3 regions of the Streptomyces sp. RGM 3693 genome follow, and region 2 is predicted to be linked to each of the others. Evidence: riboswitches for the same ligand, from Rfam matches in the RefSeq annotation. Region 2 holds a riboswitch; each other region holds the start of a gene.
What was found. A riboswitch is a leader RNA that binds a small molecule or an ion and turns the genes downstream of it on or off. The one in region 2 is predicted to bind magnesium.
Positions count from the first base shown of each region.

Region 1: another riboswitch for magnesium. It lies ahead of ACO0M4_RS11180 (NRAMP family divalent metal transporter); the one in region 2 lies ahead of ACO0M4_RS32585 (NRAMP family divalent metal transporter).
Region 3: another riboswitch for magnesium. It lies ahead of ACO0M4_RS34410 (hypothetical protein); the one in region 2 lies ahead of ACO0M4_RS32585 (NRAMP family divalent metal transporter).

Region 1 covers NZ_JBMPPQ010000001.1:2,616,040-2,621,339, forward strand. The annotation lists gene ACO0M4_RS11180 (NRAMP family divalent metal transporter) at 19-1,674, opposite strand; M-box (ykoK) riboswitch at 1,974-2,144, opposite strand; gene ACO0M4_RS11185 (hypothetical protein) at 2,297-3,076, shown strand; gene pls (epsilon-poly-L-lysine synthase Pls) at 3,526-5,300, shown strand, end outside.
Region 2 covers NZ_JBMPPQ010000003.1:932,883-938,182, reverse strand. The annotation lists gene ACO0M4_RS32590 (ABC transporter permease) at 1-909, opposite strand, end outside; M-box (ykoK) riboswitch at 1,488-1,661, shown strand; gene ACO0M4_RS32585 (NRAMP family divalent metal transporter) at 1,959-3,611, shown strand; gene ACO0M4_RS32580 (hypothetical protein) at 3,689-4,030, shown strand; gene ACO0M4_RS32575 (hypothetical protein) at 4,162-4,437, shown strand; gene ACO0M4_RS32570 (hypothetical protein) at 4,927-5,300, opposite strand, start outside.
Region 3 covers NZ_JBMPPQ010000003.1:1,358,398-1,363,697, forward strand. The annotation lists gene ACO0M4_RS34395 (CobW family GTP-binding protein) at 1-793, opposite strand, end outside; gene ACO0M4_RS34400 (hypothetical protein) at 800-1,069, opposite strand; gene ACO0M4_RS34405 (hypothetical protein) at 1,483-1,782, shown strand; M-box (ykoK) riboswitch at 1,892-2,066, shown strand; gene ACO0M4_RS34410 (hypothetical protein) at 2,471-2,914, shown strand; gene ACO0M4_RS34415 (DUF1775 domain-containing protein) at 3,045-3,572, opposite strand; gene ACO0M4_RS34420 (SPW repeat protein) at 4,162-4,602, opposite strand; gene ACO0M4_RS34425 (lysylphosphatidylglycerol synthase transmembrane domain-containing protein) at 4,790-5,300, opposite strand, start outside.

The DNA of each region.
Region 1 (5,300 bases), on a different contig from region 2:
GGCGGTGGGCCGGAAACCTCAGTGGCCGAGCGCCACTTGGACGAGCTTGACGACGACCAGGACCATGGCGAGCAGCAGATAGGTCCGCAGCGCGGCCAGGCCGACCTTGTGTCCGGTGGAGAAGACCGGTCGGGGCAGCGCCTCCAGGGGCGGCATCCGCCAGTCGTTCCGGCCGGTGCGGTCCACCGGCCGGCCGCCGAACGCCCAGCCCTTGCGGCGGCGCCGCACCTCCGCGTACCCGAGCGCCAGTACCCCGGCCGCGCCGCAGCCGGCCATGAGGGTGAGGATGGTGCTCGCGTCGATGTCCGGGAAGAGGACCGAGGCCGTGAGGATCACCGACAGGGTGACCAGGACGCCGACGACGGCGGCGGTGAAGGCGTTGGTCCGGGGGCCGTTGACCCAGGGGCCGAGCACCGCCCGGTCGTTGCAGAGGAGCAGCAGGAAGACGGAGGCGGAGGGCAGCAGCACCCCGGCCAGGGTCTGTACGCCCTCGGTGAGCAGGCCCAGCGGCGAGCCGGGGATCAGCACGATCGCGGCGGCCGCGGCGACCAGACCCGCGTAGACGGCGTAGAAGCCCTTGGCGCCGCCGACTCCGCGGTGCAGGGAGTGCCGGATGCCAAAGACGTCGCCGATGGCGTAGGCGGTGGACAGGGACACCGCGAAGGCGCCGATGATCGAGGCGTCCAGCAGGGCGATGGCGAACAGCACTCCGGCGAGCTTGCCGGCGTGTGCGGCCAGGCCGTGTGCGATGCCGGCGGTGTCGGTGAAGGCGCCGACGCCCTTGGTGCCGGCGAAGGCGGCGGCGGTGCAGCCCATCAGGGCGGCGGCGCCGAGCACCACGATGGCGATGCCGATCCACAGGTCGGCCTTCTCGTAGGACATGTAGCGCGGGGTGATGCGCTTGTCGATGACGTAGGACTGCTGGAAGAAGAGCTGCCACGGGGCGACGGTGGTACCGACGATGCCGATGATCAGCAGCATCACCGCCGACGGTCCACCGGGTCCGTCGGGGAGGTGCGGGACGACGAAGTCGTGGGCCATCTGTCCGGTGGACGGGTGGACCAGGAAGTAGAGCGGGACGAGCAGCAGCGACGCCGCGCACAGGGCGATGGCGATCCGCTCGAACCGCCGGAACGACCCGGTGAAGGCGGAGGCGATGATCACGGCGGCGGCCAGCAGCACCGCGCCGACCTTGGGCAGCCCGAGGTATCCGGCGGCGAGGGTGATGCCGATGAACTCCGTCACCAGCGTCAGCGCGTTGAGCAGGAACAGGTCGATGACCGAGAACGCGCCCCAGAACTTCCCGAACCGTTCCAGGATGAGCCGGGCGTGCCCCACGCCGGTGACGGCGCCGAGCCGGAGCACCATCTCCTGGTTGACGTAGAGGACCGGGACGAGCAGGAGCAGGGTCCACAGCAGGTGGGTGCCGTAGTTCTGGCCGGCCTGGCCGTAGGTGGTGAAGGCGCCGGCGTCGTTGTCGCCGACCATCACGATCAGGCCGGGGCCGACGACGGCCAGCAGGGTCTTGAGCTTGGCGGACAGGCCCCGGCGCGGGGCGGTGTCGTCGTGCTTGATGGTGCCGAGCGCGCCGCGGATGTCACCGGTGTGCGCGTCGTCGAGCACGGCGGTGGGGTGCGGGGCGGGGACCGTGGAGCGGACGGTGGTCTCGGTCATGGCGACCTTCCAAGTCCCCCGGGCGGGGGAGGTGTTGGGGGCGCGAGGCAGCCATCTTCCCTGCGCGGGCGCGCAGCACGGCGACCCGTGTCGGCGGTGGGCCGTACGGGGGCGTGGTGCGGCGGGGAGGCCGCGCAGGGAAGGTGGCTACCGCGTGCCGGAAGAATGCGAGGGCAGGCGGAAGGGGGGCCGATGATGGCCCGGACTACTGCAATCCATGTCTCTCGCCTCCTTCCGGTCGGGGCGCGTAGGGTGCGCCGTCGTCGATCCGGCAAGGAGCGGACCAGTCCCCATCGACTGGTTCACCCCCACTCGTCAGAGCTTTGGCACGTCACGGCGTAGCCCCGTGCGGGGCAGCCACTTGGGGTCACCCCTTGGGCCGGGGAGACCTGTCCTGATCCGGAGCGTCTCTCGACGGGTGGGATCAGTGGCCTGTGTCCATGACGACGCCTCACCGAACGAGGTGACCGCTGTCGTAAACCTCTAGAAGTGTAGACCCCGCCAGGAGACACTTGCGCAAGTCTGCAAGTTTTTGACCGACTCTTAACCCCGCGACGGGTCCGTCCCGCCGTCCGGGCCGAGCTGCTGGACACCGCACCGACCTCGGGTGAGCATGAGCCGCATGTCCCAGGACCCCGAGCCCGGCAAGGCGGGCGAAGCCGGTACCGAAGCCGAGCGGTTGGACCGCATCGAGGCGTTGTTGGCGCCCGCCGTCGCGGGGGTGGAGGAGGCGGGGCGGCGGCTGCGGCCGGCCTGGCGGCGGGTCACCCGCGGTGAGCCCCGCTGGCCCTCGACGCTCGCGGTGTCGGTGGCGGTGGCCTTGCAGTGGCGGCTGCCGGAGCGGTTGGCGATCCATCCGGAGTGGCTGCTGCCGGGGTTGGAGACCGCGCTGTTGCTCGTGCTGGTGGTGGTCGACCCGTTCCGCATCGAGCGGGTCTCCCGGCTCTACCGGTGGGCGGGGCTGGCGCTGATCGCGATGATCAGCGCGGCGAACGGCTGGTCCGCGGTGCATCTGGTGATCGGTCTGGTGCGCGGTACCGAGGGCGGGGACGCCGGGCCGCTGCTGGCGACCGGCGGCAGCATCTGGGCCACCAACGTCATCGTCTTCGCGCTGTGGTACTGGGAGTGGGACCGCGGCGGCCCGGTCGCCCGGGTCCATGCGGTGCGCCGCTACCCCGACTTCCTCTTCCCACAGATGGCGACGCCAGAGCTGGCCCCGGAGCACTGGGAGCCGCAGTTCGCCGACTATCTGTACCTGTCCTTCACCAACGCCACCGCCTTCAGCCCGACCGACGTGATGCCGTTGACTCGTTGGGCGAAGCTGTTGATGCTGCTCCAGTCGGCGGTGTCGCTGCTGACGGTCGTCCTGGTGGTGGCCCGGGCGGTGAACATTCTCAAGTAGTCCGCGCCGGCTTCCTGTTGGTGGACATCGTGGGGATGTTCCGGGGTGTGACGGGCGCGTTGCGAGGGTATGGCGGTGTCATGACAGCGCGATGAGGGCGCTATGAGAACTCGATGAATAATTGCTCATGTGCGCAATTATTTGGCCAAGGCTTGACCGGTTGGTCCGTAACCGATCCGCATTGTGGCTCTGACCTGCGGTTTTGTGGTTCCGGGGGAGCGGTGCCGAAAACAATCCCCGGCCGGAGTCAATTCTTTCCCACGTCGCGGTCAGGCGTCCGAGCCGCATTCCCAGTGCCACCTGCCCAAGCGGCCGACCGGCACTTTCACAGCATGTTCGATTAGCGGATCTGACAGCCCGGCAGGCGAACCCGTGCCTGGTCAGCGGCATCTCTAGGGGCGAACGTCCGAGGGTCTTCACACCCACCGGCACCGAACAGAGGCATATCGATGTCGTCGCCCCTTCTCGAATCGTCCTTCGAGCCGTCCGAGCCAGTGCCCGAACGGGCCGTATACCGCACCGCCGGCACCCCGGCCCCGCGGACGCTGCTCGACGTGCTCGATGCCACCGCCGTCGCACATCCCCAGGCGATCGCCCTGGACACGGGTTCCGAGGTGATCACCTACCGCGATCTGTGTGCCGAGATCGAACGCCGCGCACGGCAGCTCAGGGACCGTGGGATCGGTCCCGGCGACCGGGTCGGAGTCCGCGTGCCCTCCGGAACCGCCGAGCTGTACCTGTCGATCCTCGCCGTCCTGCGCAGCGGAGCGGCGTACGTACCGGTCGACGCCGACGACCCCGACGAGCGGGCCGCCACCGTCTTCCGGGAGGCCGCCGTCTGCGCCGTCCTCGGCCCGGACGGCCTGCTGCCCGGCCTGTCCCGGCCCGCCGGGGACCCGCGTGGCCCCGGCCTCCAGGACGACGCCTGGATCATCTTCACTTCGGGTTCGACCGGCGCGCCCAAGGGCGTGGCGGTCAGCCACCGTTCCGCCGCCGCCTTCGTCGACGCCGAGGCCGGCCTGTTCTGCCAGGACCGGCCGCTGGGCCCCGGCGACCGGGTGCTGGCCGGGCTGTCCGTCGCCTTCGACGCCTCCTGCGAGGAGATGTGGCTCGCCTGGCGGCACGGCGCCTGCCTGGTGCCCGCCCCCCGCTCGCTGGTCCGGGCCGGCCACGAACTCGGCCCGTGGCTGGTCGAGCGCGGCATCACCGTGGTCTCCACCGTCCCCACCCTCGCCGCACTCTGGCCGGACGAGGCGATGCGCCGGGTCCGACTGCTGATCGTCGGCGGCGAGTCCTGCCCCGCCGGGCTCGTCGACCGCTTCGCCGGGCCCGGCCGCGAGATGTGGAACACCTACGGCCCGACCGAGACCACCGTCGTCGCCTGCGCCGCCCGCCTCCGGCCCGGCCAGCCGGTCCGCATCGGCCTGCCGCTGGAGGGCTGGCAGCTCGCCGTCGTCGACCGGACCGGGCAGCCGGTGCCGTACGGCGCGGAGGGCGAGCTGCTGATCGGCGGCGTCGGCACCGCCCGCTACCTCGACCCCGCCAAGGACGCCGAGCGCTTCCGGCCCGACGACGTCCTGCGCACCGCCCGCGCCTACCGCACCGGCGACCTGGTCCGCGCCGAACCCGAGGGCCTGCTCTTCGTCGGCCGCGCCGACGACCAGATCAAACTCGGCGGCCGCCGGATCGAGCTGGGCGAGATCGACGCCGCCCTGGCCGACCTGCCCGGCGTCCTCGGCGCCGCCGCGGCCGTCCAGACCACCCCGGCCGGCACCCAGGTACTGGTCGGCTACGTCGTCCCCGAACAGCGCTCCGCCGACGGCTCCAGCTTCCAGCAGGACAAGGCCCGCGCGCTGCTCCAGGAACGGCTGCCGGCGCAGCTGGTGCCCGTCCTGGCCGAGATCGAGAGCCTGCCCACCCGGACGTCCGGCAAGGTCGACCGCAAGGCGCTGCCCTGGCCGCTGCCGTCCGCCCCGGTCGACGCCGGCACCGGCGACCCGGCCGCGGCCCTGCGCGGTACCGCCGCCCGCCTCGCCGGCATCTGGGAGGAACTCCTCGGCGTCCGGCCCGGTCCGGACAGCGACTTCGTCTCCCTCGGCGGCACCAGCCTGGTCGCCGCCCGCATGGCGTCCCAGCTCCGCGCCCACCACCCGGGCGTCTCGGTCGCGGACCTCTACCGCAACCCGGTGCTGCGCGACATGGCCGAACACCTCGACTCGCTCGG
Region 2 (5,300 bases):
CCAGTGGGAGCGGCGTAGGAAGTCCAGGACGTAGGAGCGCTGGACCTCGCTCGCCTCGGACTGCTCGTTCTTGAACTTCTCCACCCAGGCCGTCAGCGGGCGCCAGAAGAGGAAGTTCACGCCGATGACCATGACGGCCATGGTGACGATCGCCCAGCCGACCTTTCCCAGGTCGCCGTCGGCGATGGCCGCACCGGCGTAGGAGCCGACGCCGGGCAGGGCGTAGTCGCGGTTGTTGACGCTGATGGCCTCGGAGGCGACGAGGAAGAACCAGCCGCCGCCGAAGCTCATCATGCCGTTCCACACCAGTCCGATCGCCCCCGCCGGCAGTTCCACCTTCCAGAAGCGCATCCAGCGGGTGAAGCGGAACGAGCGGGAGAGTTCGTCCAGTTCGCGTGGGAGGGAGGTGAGGGAGTGGTAGAAGCCGAAGGTCATGTTCCACGCCTGCGAGGTGAAGATCGCGAAGATCGACGCGCACTCCAAGCCCAGCATCGAACCGGGGAACAGGGCGATGAACCCGGTCACCGCGACGGTGAGGAAGCCCAGCACCGGCACGGACTGGAGGATGTCCAGGGCCGGGATGAGGATCCGCTCCAATCGGCGGCTGCGGGCGGCGGCGTAGGCGTAGACGAAGGTGAAGACCGTCGAGACCGCGAGCGCGACGAACATCCGCAGCAGGCTGCGTGCGGCGTCGTAGGGCAGTTGGCCGGGGTCGGTGTCGACGTTGACGTGCTGGCCGGTGGCGAAGCGGACCGTGGTGCCCTGGCCCACCCGCAAGGTGGCGTACAGCAGGACCAGCACCGCGGCGGCGACCACCACGTCCACCCAGCTCATTCGGGACATCCGGCCGGCGACCCGGGAGGGCAGGGAGGCCCGCACGACCTCCGGGCGCGTGGGGAACGACGACATCACATCAACCTCCGACCACACTGTGGCCCCGACACCGCCCGCACCGCGCCCGTGGCGGACGGCCATGGTGCGAGTACGGGGCGGATTTCCGGCCCGGCGTGGGAGAAAACAGACAGGGAAGGACGCCTGCCGCAGGGGACGTGCCACGGCGCGTGCGGCGGGATCGAGACGAACGGGCGAGGCGCTACGGGCTTGGCCACGGATGCCGGGTCGATGCCGGGGAGAGTGGCGGACGCGTCAGTGGCTGCCGGTGAGGCAGCGGGGACTGAGGGGGTCTTGACCCATGGCTGCCTCCGTTCCGTGATGCGGTTCCACGGCGCCGGCCAGATGCCGCATCCGAAGTGCGGCGGGACGTGCGCCGTGAGCAGTCTGCCGCTTATTGCATCCATACGCAAATAAACGCGGTGCCGGCATGGTCGTACCCTTGGGGCTATTTGCGCATACGTGCAAATGTATGGATAAGTGCAGGCCAAGGCTTTGGGGGTGCGAGGTCGGTGTCGGAGCGCCCGCCGGCCGTCGGGCGCCGGCTCTACTTGCGTCGATGTGCAAATAGGTGCAGACTCTGAGGCGTTCAAAAGAAGGCACCTCGTTCGGTGAGGCGTCTGCAACGGACACAGGCCACTGACCCCACGACGTCGAGAGACGCCCAGGGTCAGGACAGGTCTCCCCGGCCCAAGGGGTGACCCCAAGTGGCTTCCCCCGTGGGGGATCACGCCGTGCAGTGCCAAAGCTCTGACGAGTTGGGGTGTACCGGTCGGGTTGACCGGTCCGCTCCTTGCCGAGTCGTACGGCGCCCCCGCGCGCCCCGGCCGGGAGGAGGCGAGAGACATGGACCGCGGTCCTCATAGTCCGGGCCACAGTAGGCCCGACCTCCGCCTGCCCTCGCTCCGTCCCGGCACGCGGTAACCACCCTCTGCGCGCTCCTCGCGCCCCTGCCCCGGCACCCGTGCGGCCTGCCGCCGCCGCGGGTCGTCGGCCTGCGCGCTGAGGGCAACGGGTTGCCCCCGCTTGCCCAAAACCTCCCCCTCGGGGGAACGGGAGGCCCTGCCATGACCGAAACCGCGCTCAGCAATCCGACCACTCCGGCACCGCGCGCCGCCGTCCTCGACGACGCCCACGTCGGCGACATCCGCGGCGCCCTGGGCACCATCAAGCAGGACGACACCGCCCCGCGCCACGGCCTGTCCGCGAAGCTCAAGACCCTGCTCGCCATCATCGGTCCCGGCCTGATCGTGATGGTCGGCGACAACGACGCCGGCGCCTTCGGCACCTACACCCAGGCCGGCCAGAACTACGGCACCCGCCTGCTGTGGACCCTGCTGCTGCTCGTCCCGGTCCTGTACGTCAACCAGGAGATGGTGCTCCGGCTGGGTGCCGTCACCGGGGTGGGGCACGCCCGGCTCATCCTGGAACGGTTCGGGAAGTTCTGGGGCGCGTTCTCGGTCATCGACCTGTTCCTGCTCAACGCGCTGACCATCGTCACCGAGTTCATCGGCGTGACCCTCGCCGTCGGCTACCTCGGACTGCCGAAGACCGCCAGTGTGCTGGTCGCCGCCGCGGTGGTGATCGTTGCTGCCTCCACCGGGTCCTTCCGCCGCTTCGAACGCACCGCGGTCCTGCTGTGCCTGGGCTCCCTGCTGCTGATCCCGATCTACTTCATCGCCCACCCCGCCACCTCGCAGATGGCGCACGACTTCGTCGTCCCCGGCCTGCCGGCCCACTCCCAACTCTCCGACGTCATGCTGCTGATCATCGCGATCGTCGGCACGACCGTGGCGCCCTGGCAGCTCTTCTTCCAGCAGTCCTACGTCATCGACAAGCGCATCACCCCGCGCTTCATGCGCTACGAGAAGGCCGACCTGTGGCTCGGCATCGTCATCGTGGTCATCGGCGCGGCGGCGATGATGGGCTTCACCGCGGTCACGTTCGCCGGTACCGGCGGCTTCGGGAAGTTCGACGACGCGGCGGGCGTCGCACACGGCCTGGAGGCGTACGCGGGCAAGACCGCCGGCGTGCTCTTCGCCATCGCGCTGCTCGACGCCTCGATCATCGGCGCCTCGGCGGTTTCGCTGTCCACGGCCTACGCGCTCGGCGACGTCCTGGGCCTCAAGCACTCCCTGCACCGCGGCATCAAGGGCGCCAAGGGCTTCTACGCCGTCTTCGCCGGCCTCATCCTCACCGCCGCGATCATCGTGATCATCCCCGGCTCCCCGCTGGGCCTGCTCACCGAAGGCGTCCAGACCCTCGCCGGCGTCCTGTTGCCCTCCGCCTCGGTCTTCCTGCTCCTGTTGTGCAACGACCGTGCCGTACTGGGCCCGTGGGTCAACGGCAAGGCCATGAACGTCTTCACCTCCTTCGTGGTCGCCGTCCTCGTCACCCTCTCCGTCATCCTGACCGCCGCCGTCCTCTTCCCCGACCTCACCTCCGCCGCGATCCTCGACATCATGGCGATCTGCGGCGTCGCCGGCCTGCTCGCCCTCGGCTACGCGGAACTGCGCCGTCGACGCAAGGGCTGGAGAAGCAGCGGCCGGCCCATCGACCGCACCGGCAGGGAAACCTGGCGGATGCCCCCGCTGGACCAACTGCCGGCCCCCGTCCTCTCCACCGGCCGCAAGGTCGGCCTGACCGCCCTGCGCACCTATCTGCTGGTCGCCATGGCCCTGGTGATCGTCCGCATCGTCCAACTCGCCATGGGCGCCTGACCACCCACCCGATCAGGTGGCGGCGGGTCCTCCCCACCCGCCGCCACCGAAACCCCCGTACGAAGAAGGGAGGGCCCATGCGCCTGCTCCCGCACCTCACCGGCCCCCGACCCATCGCGTCGCCCCTATGCCCCCGCCCCACCACCAACCACCGTCCCGGCCCGCGCCCCACCGGCCACATCTGCCCGCGGATCCGTTTGACCCTGCACGACGGCACCGAGCGGGACTACCTCCTCGACGGGCCGAGCAACTGCCCGCGCCCCCAGGGCCCGCACGCCACGTACGAACCGCGAGTACACCTCGCGTACGTCCTCGCCCGCCAGGGCCATGACGCCCGCTGGCTCGCCCGTTTCGCCGACCTGCCGCTGCCGGCCGCCGAGCGCGTCACCGAAGCCGCCGCCCGGGCCAGCCGCACCTGATACGGCCCGTGCGCCGCACGGGGCCCATCAGGTCCGCACGGGCGCGGTAAGCCCGCACACCGCCGAACCGTTCGCCCACCCGCGGCCAGTCCGCCTGGACTGCCGCGCCACTCTACGGAGGTGACTCCCACATGTCCGTCTTCACCGCTGTCCACATCCGCCACACCGCCACTGCCGTCCACGGCCGGAACACCGGCCACAGCATCCTCGGCGCGCTCGCCATCGTGGTCCGACGCATCGCCGACAGCCCCCTCGACGGCCCCGTACTGCATACGCTCCGCGGCCTGACGACCGTGCCCGAGCCCACCCCCGAGGAGCGCCCCGCCCGCCCACACGCCCACTGGCACACCGTCCTGGACCCCCAGGGCCGTCGGCGCCTCGAAGCGCACTGGCACGTGATTCCCTGACTCCCGCCCCCTGCGCACGGAAGACAGCGGTCCGGCAGCCCCTTCCCGCCGGACCGCTTCGGCGCACCGCCGCGCGAACCCCGCACCGCCCGCTGCTGTCTTCACGTCAGTTACCGGAAACCAGAGCCGATACCGCGAGGCGGTCGTCGACGCGGGAGGTGCCCGCGGAGAAGTGCCGGGCTGGAGGGATGGGGAGCACGCCGCCATCCACGGGCAAAAGAGGGATGAGGGCGTGGTGGCTCTCACCGGTGCTGCGGCGTCGATCTGCGGTACGGGTCAGGAAGTCGGGCTGCGAGGGCATTACGCTCGTTCCACGCCGGACCGGCCCCCGACGGTCGGCGATGGTTCGGCGACGTTACGCGCTGCTCTGCTTGCTGAGGACGGGCATGCGACGCGCACTCTGGCGGCCAGCGTCGCCCATCTTTCCTGAACAACCGCGCCCGGCCGTGGAGCCGTGAACGCCCCCTCGTCGGAGGGGGCGTTGTTGCCTTACTTGGCTGCGCGCTTCTTGCGTGCTGGCTTCGAAATAGGAGCCTCGGACTCGCGTGCGCCGGCTACGAATGGCTTGACGGCTTCTTGAAGCCTGGCCACGTTTTCGGCGCCAAGGTCAGCCTCATACCACTTGAGATCAAGGATCTGACGGATGCCGATCTGCTTCGTGCCGTCTTCGTTCATCTCCTCGGTTTCGTACTCCTCGTCCACCATCGCAGGCACAGCGAACCGGACCGTCGAGACGCCGTCCGTTACCTCGGGATTGAGGTCATCCTGGAGAATCGATCGCCAGTAAGTCGCCTTCTTGATGATCTGGTTGCCGACCGGAATGGGAGTGATTACCTCCTGAACACCCGGCTCGCCCTTCTGCG
Region 3 (5,300 bases), 430 kb from region 2:
GGTTGAGCCGGTCCTCGTCGAGTTCGCCGGGCAGGTCGATGCCGACGGAGGTGACGGTGGTGTCGTGCTGGTGCTCGGTCTCGGTGAGGAAGGACGGGTCGTCCCTGAGCACGCGGTCGAGGTCGAATGCGCCGACGTCCAGGACCTGTTGCAGGTCGATCTCGGCGCGCTGGGCGGGGATGATCTGGACGCCGGTGTTGATCGCGTGGATGCGCGAGACGACCTCCGCGACGGTGGCCTCGTCGGCGAGGTCGGTCTTGTTGAGCACGATCCGGTCGGCGAAGGCGATCTGCTCGACGGCCTCGTTCTCCACGCCTTCGGGCTTCACCTCGTCCAGGTGCTGCAGGACGTGGGCGGCGTCGACGAGGGTGACGATGGCGTCCAAGCGCAGCTGGGCGGCGATCTCGTCGTCCATGAAGAAGGTCTGGGCGACGGGTGCGGGGTCGGCGAGGCCGGTGGTCTCGATCAGGATGTGGTCGAACTTCTCCCGGCGGCGCATCAACGCGCCCAGGATGCGGATGAGATCGCCGCGCACGGTGCAGCAGATGCAGCCGTTGTTCATCTCGAAGATCTCTTCTTCGGCGTCCAGGACGAGGGCGTCGTCGATGCCGACCTCGCCGAACTCGTTCTCGATGACGGCGACTCGCAGGCCGTGCTGCTCGGTGAGGATGCGATTGAGCAGGGTGGTCTTGCCCGAGCCGAGGAACCCGGTCAGTACGGTCACGGGGACGCGGTCGTCCACGGCGTCGGCGGTTTCTACGGCCTGCGGTGTCCGGTCGGCGGTGTCGGTCATGACGGGTCAGGCTCCTTCGGGTGCGGTGGCGAGCAGGCGGCACAGGTCGCCCTCGGTGACCTGGTCGGCCGGGCGGTGCAGGGTCCAGCGGCGGGCGGGGCCGTCCATCGGCAGGACGGCGATGACCGTCTCAAGCGGCGGGCAACCAGGCTCGGTGCAGGCGAGTTGGCGGATCACCACGGCGCTGTCCTCGTCGAGGCCGAGCAGACGCCGCACGGCCTCCTTCAGTTCGGGGAACTGCGGCGGTCGCGCTGACAGCTGGCCGGGCAATGGCATGGGATCTCCTCGACGGACGTCTTGAGCACCGAGCCGCATGCATGGGCGAACGCACCCGGAGCCACAGTGTGTTGACGCGTTCCTGCTGATCGTGGTGGTTCCTCGCTTCCGTGAGCTCGCTTCTGTGAGCTCGCTTCTGTGAGTCCGTCCGGCGAAGGCACAGGCAGGCAGTGCGGTCACATGCCGGTGAGCCGGTGCTCTGCGTCCACGGCTCAGCAGCGGTTCCGCCCACGCTAGATGAAAATGAATTCCATGTCTATTTGTGCCCGCGGAGTGCACCGGGGATCGGAACCACCCTGATTCCGGCCGACCTCCGGCGACTTTTGCGAATGCCAAGCTTGGTTAACACTGAAGGTGCAGGCTCTCCCGTCGGAAGAGATCCGTTGACGCGGGGGGAGAGAGCAGGGTTTGCCATGCTGACCAGTGCGCACACTTCTCACACGAACCACACGCACCAGCACGGGGCGGGATGCGGGCACGTCGCCGTCCCGCACGACGACCACGTCGACTACGTACACGACGGGCACGTGCACCGGATCCATGACGACCACGCCGACGAGTGCGAGCCCACAGGCCACACGGTCCACCAGGACCACGACCACCAGCACCGGCCCGGATGCGGCCACGTCGCCATACCGCACGCCGACCATGTGGATTACGTCCACGACGGGCACCGCCACGCCCTGCACGACGGGCACTGGGACGACCACTGATCCCGTGCCGTGCGCCGCCCGCAGAGGCCGCGGTCAAGGTTGCGTCAAGGGCTTGCACGATCAGGCAAGAGCGAGGGTAGGTTTATTGGCCGTTGGAAACGAATGAATTCAGACACCTCGTTCGGTGAGGCGTCTGCACGGTCACCGGCCACTGGCCCCATGACGTCAAGAGACGCCTAGGTTCAGGACAGGTCTCCCCGGCCCAAGGGGTGACCCCAAGTCGCTTCCCCGGCACGGGGATTGCGCCGTGGAGTGTCCAAAGCTCTGACGAGCTGGGGTGAACCAGCCATGGTGGGCCGGTCCGCGCTTTGTCGTGTCCGTCCGGCGCTCGTGCGTCCCGGCCGCAAGGAGGCGAGAGACATGGACGGCCACTCCAGAAGTCCGGGCCACAGTCGGCCCGCATTCGTATGTCTTCTCCGACCTCCGGTACGCGGTAACCGCCTCCCCTGCGCGCTGTAGGCGCCCCTCCCCCACACCCATGCGGCCACCGGCCGTGCCGGGTCGCCGTGCTGCGCCCTCGCAGGGGATCGCTGCTGCGCACCCAACCTCCCCCGCCCCTCAGAAGGCCGACACCACCACCGTCTCCGCTGCGGGAGACGCCTGCGCAGGAAGCACAGAGCGGCTGTGCCGGCCCGTCAACTCCCCACCGAACACGCTCCATTGGCCGACCCGCTCGGGAGGTGCCCGCATGAATCTCCTGCACCGCCTGCTCCACCGGCGCCCCAGGACCGTTGTGTGCCCTGTGCTGACGCACTGCACGCTCCAGGCCGTGTGCGACCGCCGCGTCGAGAAGAAGATACGCGCCCTGTGCTTCCTCGCATTCGCAGACACCGACACGCGTCTGCACAGTCTCCACACCATCCAGTCGGACGGCAGCGTCCATGTGCTCCTGCAGATGACGCTCACCGCGGACAGTCCCGCCGCCGCTGCCTTGGAACGACTGGCCGTCCGGCTGACACGCGAACCCCAGGTGCGTGATCTGCGCTGGCAGCTGCACACCCCGGCCACCAGCGGCGACAGCGCCGACCGCCCCATCAGCCCGGGACGGTTTTCCCATGAAACTTCTGTCCGGCCCTCTCTTCCGACGCCCGAGGACTCCCATGGAACCGAGAGTTCCTGGCTCAGAACATGAAGGAGGACTGGCTCCGGCAGGGGCCGCAGCCAGTCCTCCTTCTCTTTACTCCCCCGGTCTGGTCGGTAGATCGGGGGCGGTGTCCGGTGAGCTTCCGGGATTGCCGGTCACCCACCGGGCATCGCATGGGCTATGCCCCGCGCTCCTGCTTGCCGGCACGGGAGCGGGCCAGGCCGAGGACGCCGACCGCCAGGCCCGCGATGCCCAGATTCCGGGCCGTGGAGTCGTGGGCGTTCGCGGGCGCGGCCGTCGGAGTCTTCGGTGCCGCAGTCGGCGCGTCGTCGGGGGCCGCCGCGGTGAGCTTCAGCGTCGGGGCCGGGTTCTCCGGCTCGGGCTGGCCGGGCCGCTTCGCCTCGATCCAGCGGACGATCTTGCCGTCGGAGTAGGTCTGCAACGCCTTAAAGGCCAACTGGCTGGCTCCGGTGAGCAGTTGCCCGAAAGCGACGGTGAAGTCCTGGTAATTGCGGGGGTCAATCTTGCCGCCGGTCCAGATGATCTCCGAGACGGCGTCGGTGATGTCGCCGTCGCCATGGCGCCGTAGGTGAGCTTGACGAGGGCGTCCCGGACCTCGTCCGCACGCCGGTACTGCTGGGGTTCCGGGTGCGGGCGGTGCTGCTGCGACTGGTCGTCCGACATGGTGGAGCTCCTCTCCGGTGATGTCCGGTCAACGGCGTTACGCACGGGGCCCGGCAGGGCACAACAACGCCTGAGTGCCGTTGCGCACCACACCTCGGGCCCTGTCGGCCCGATCTTCGATGCAATGCCCCATCCACCACCCTGCCCGTTCGGCGTGACCGGCAGCACCACCCGGGAGAGGAGGGACCCTCCCTGTCCCCCGACGACGATCAACTCCGCGACCTCGCGGAACAGCTCCCACCCGACGCCGCCCCCTACCCGCCCGTCCGCATACCGGCGGCTCCCGCGGCACCGTTCCGGCGCTGGGCGGTCTGGCTGATACTGGCCACCGCAATCGCAGTCCTGGTCACCGGCGTGGCCCTGGCGCACGGACTGCTCCTGGCCGGCGGACTGGTGCTGGCCGGACTGGCCGGACAACACTTCACACCACCCCGCTCCGCCACCTCCGGCCGCGACCACCGCCGGTAGCCGGACGGGGACCGGACCAGCGCCGGTAGCCGAATGGGGACCGCCCGTACGCCGCCGGACGTGCCCGGCCCGCTTGCCGTCGCTTGGGGACTCCGAAGGGCAAGCGGGCCGGTGGTTTTCACGCGCCCCCGCGGGAGCGCGCCTCACGTGACGCGGCGACTCCTCGATGCCACGGCGATACACAGCGCACCCAGCAGCAGGGTCAGGGCGCCGATGGCGATGTTGTTCCAGATGACCCCCATGTCAGGACCGCGTCCAACGATCCAAGGCGACACGATCATCCAGGCGCCGATCGCGCACATCGCGCCGCTCAGGCCGTACATGCGTTCCGGAGTGACGGTGAACCCGATCGCCAGCAGGGCGATCGCGATGCCGACGATGAGGTTGTGGTTCACCAGCGCCGGTTGCGAGGCCGTGTAGTGCACGATCCAGGGTGATGCCGCGCAGTACAGACCGACCAGGAACACCGGCCCGTCGACGAACACCACGTCCCGCCCGCCGAGCGTCCGCTCGAACCGGGCCCTCATCTCGGAAACGTCAGGGTGACCAGCGAGATCTCCCCTGGGGTGTGAGACGTCGGCCATACGACTCGCCTCCTTCGGTCACGCGTCGGGGCCGCATCACGTGGCATCGACCACTCATCCTTATTTTGCTCTTATGTCGCCTTTATGTGTAGATGCTGAACCAGGGAAATTCGACCGGATCCGGTCGACCGGGCCGCCGCCCTCTCCTCCGCCGCCCCTCCCTCGCAGACCGCACCGCGCCGGCCGCTCACCCGTCCGCGGACCGTTCGACGACCGCCGTACGGACAGAAGGCGACCGACCCCCGCGACGCGGCGGACACGGCGGACGGCGCGGACTGGGTGGCCGGCGGCGGGCGTTCCGCAGCCCGGTGCCCCAGCGGACCAGCAGCACCCCGGCGCCGGGCAGACTCGCGGCCAGGACGAGCACCCCGTACACGACGGCGGTGGCCAGCCCCTGTCCGGCACCCAGCCCGGCGGCGGCGAAGGCCCAGGCCGCGACGCCCTCCCGGGGTCCCCAGCCGCCGACGTTCAGCGGCAGGGCCATGGCCAGCAGCGCCAGCACCACCAGCGGCACCAGGTCGGCGGCCGGCGCCCGTACCCCGGCGACCCGGGCCGCCAGCAGGAACGTGCCCACGTAGCCGACGAGGACGGCCGCCGACGACCCGACGACGCCCGGCCAGCGCCTCGCCATGACCCGCCGGGCCTCGGTCAGCGCGGTCCGCAGCCCGCCGCCGGTCCGAGCGGCCGGACCGCCCCGG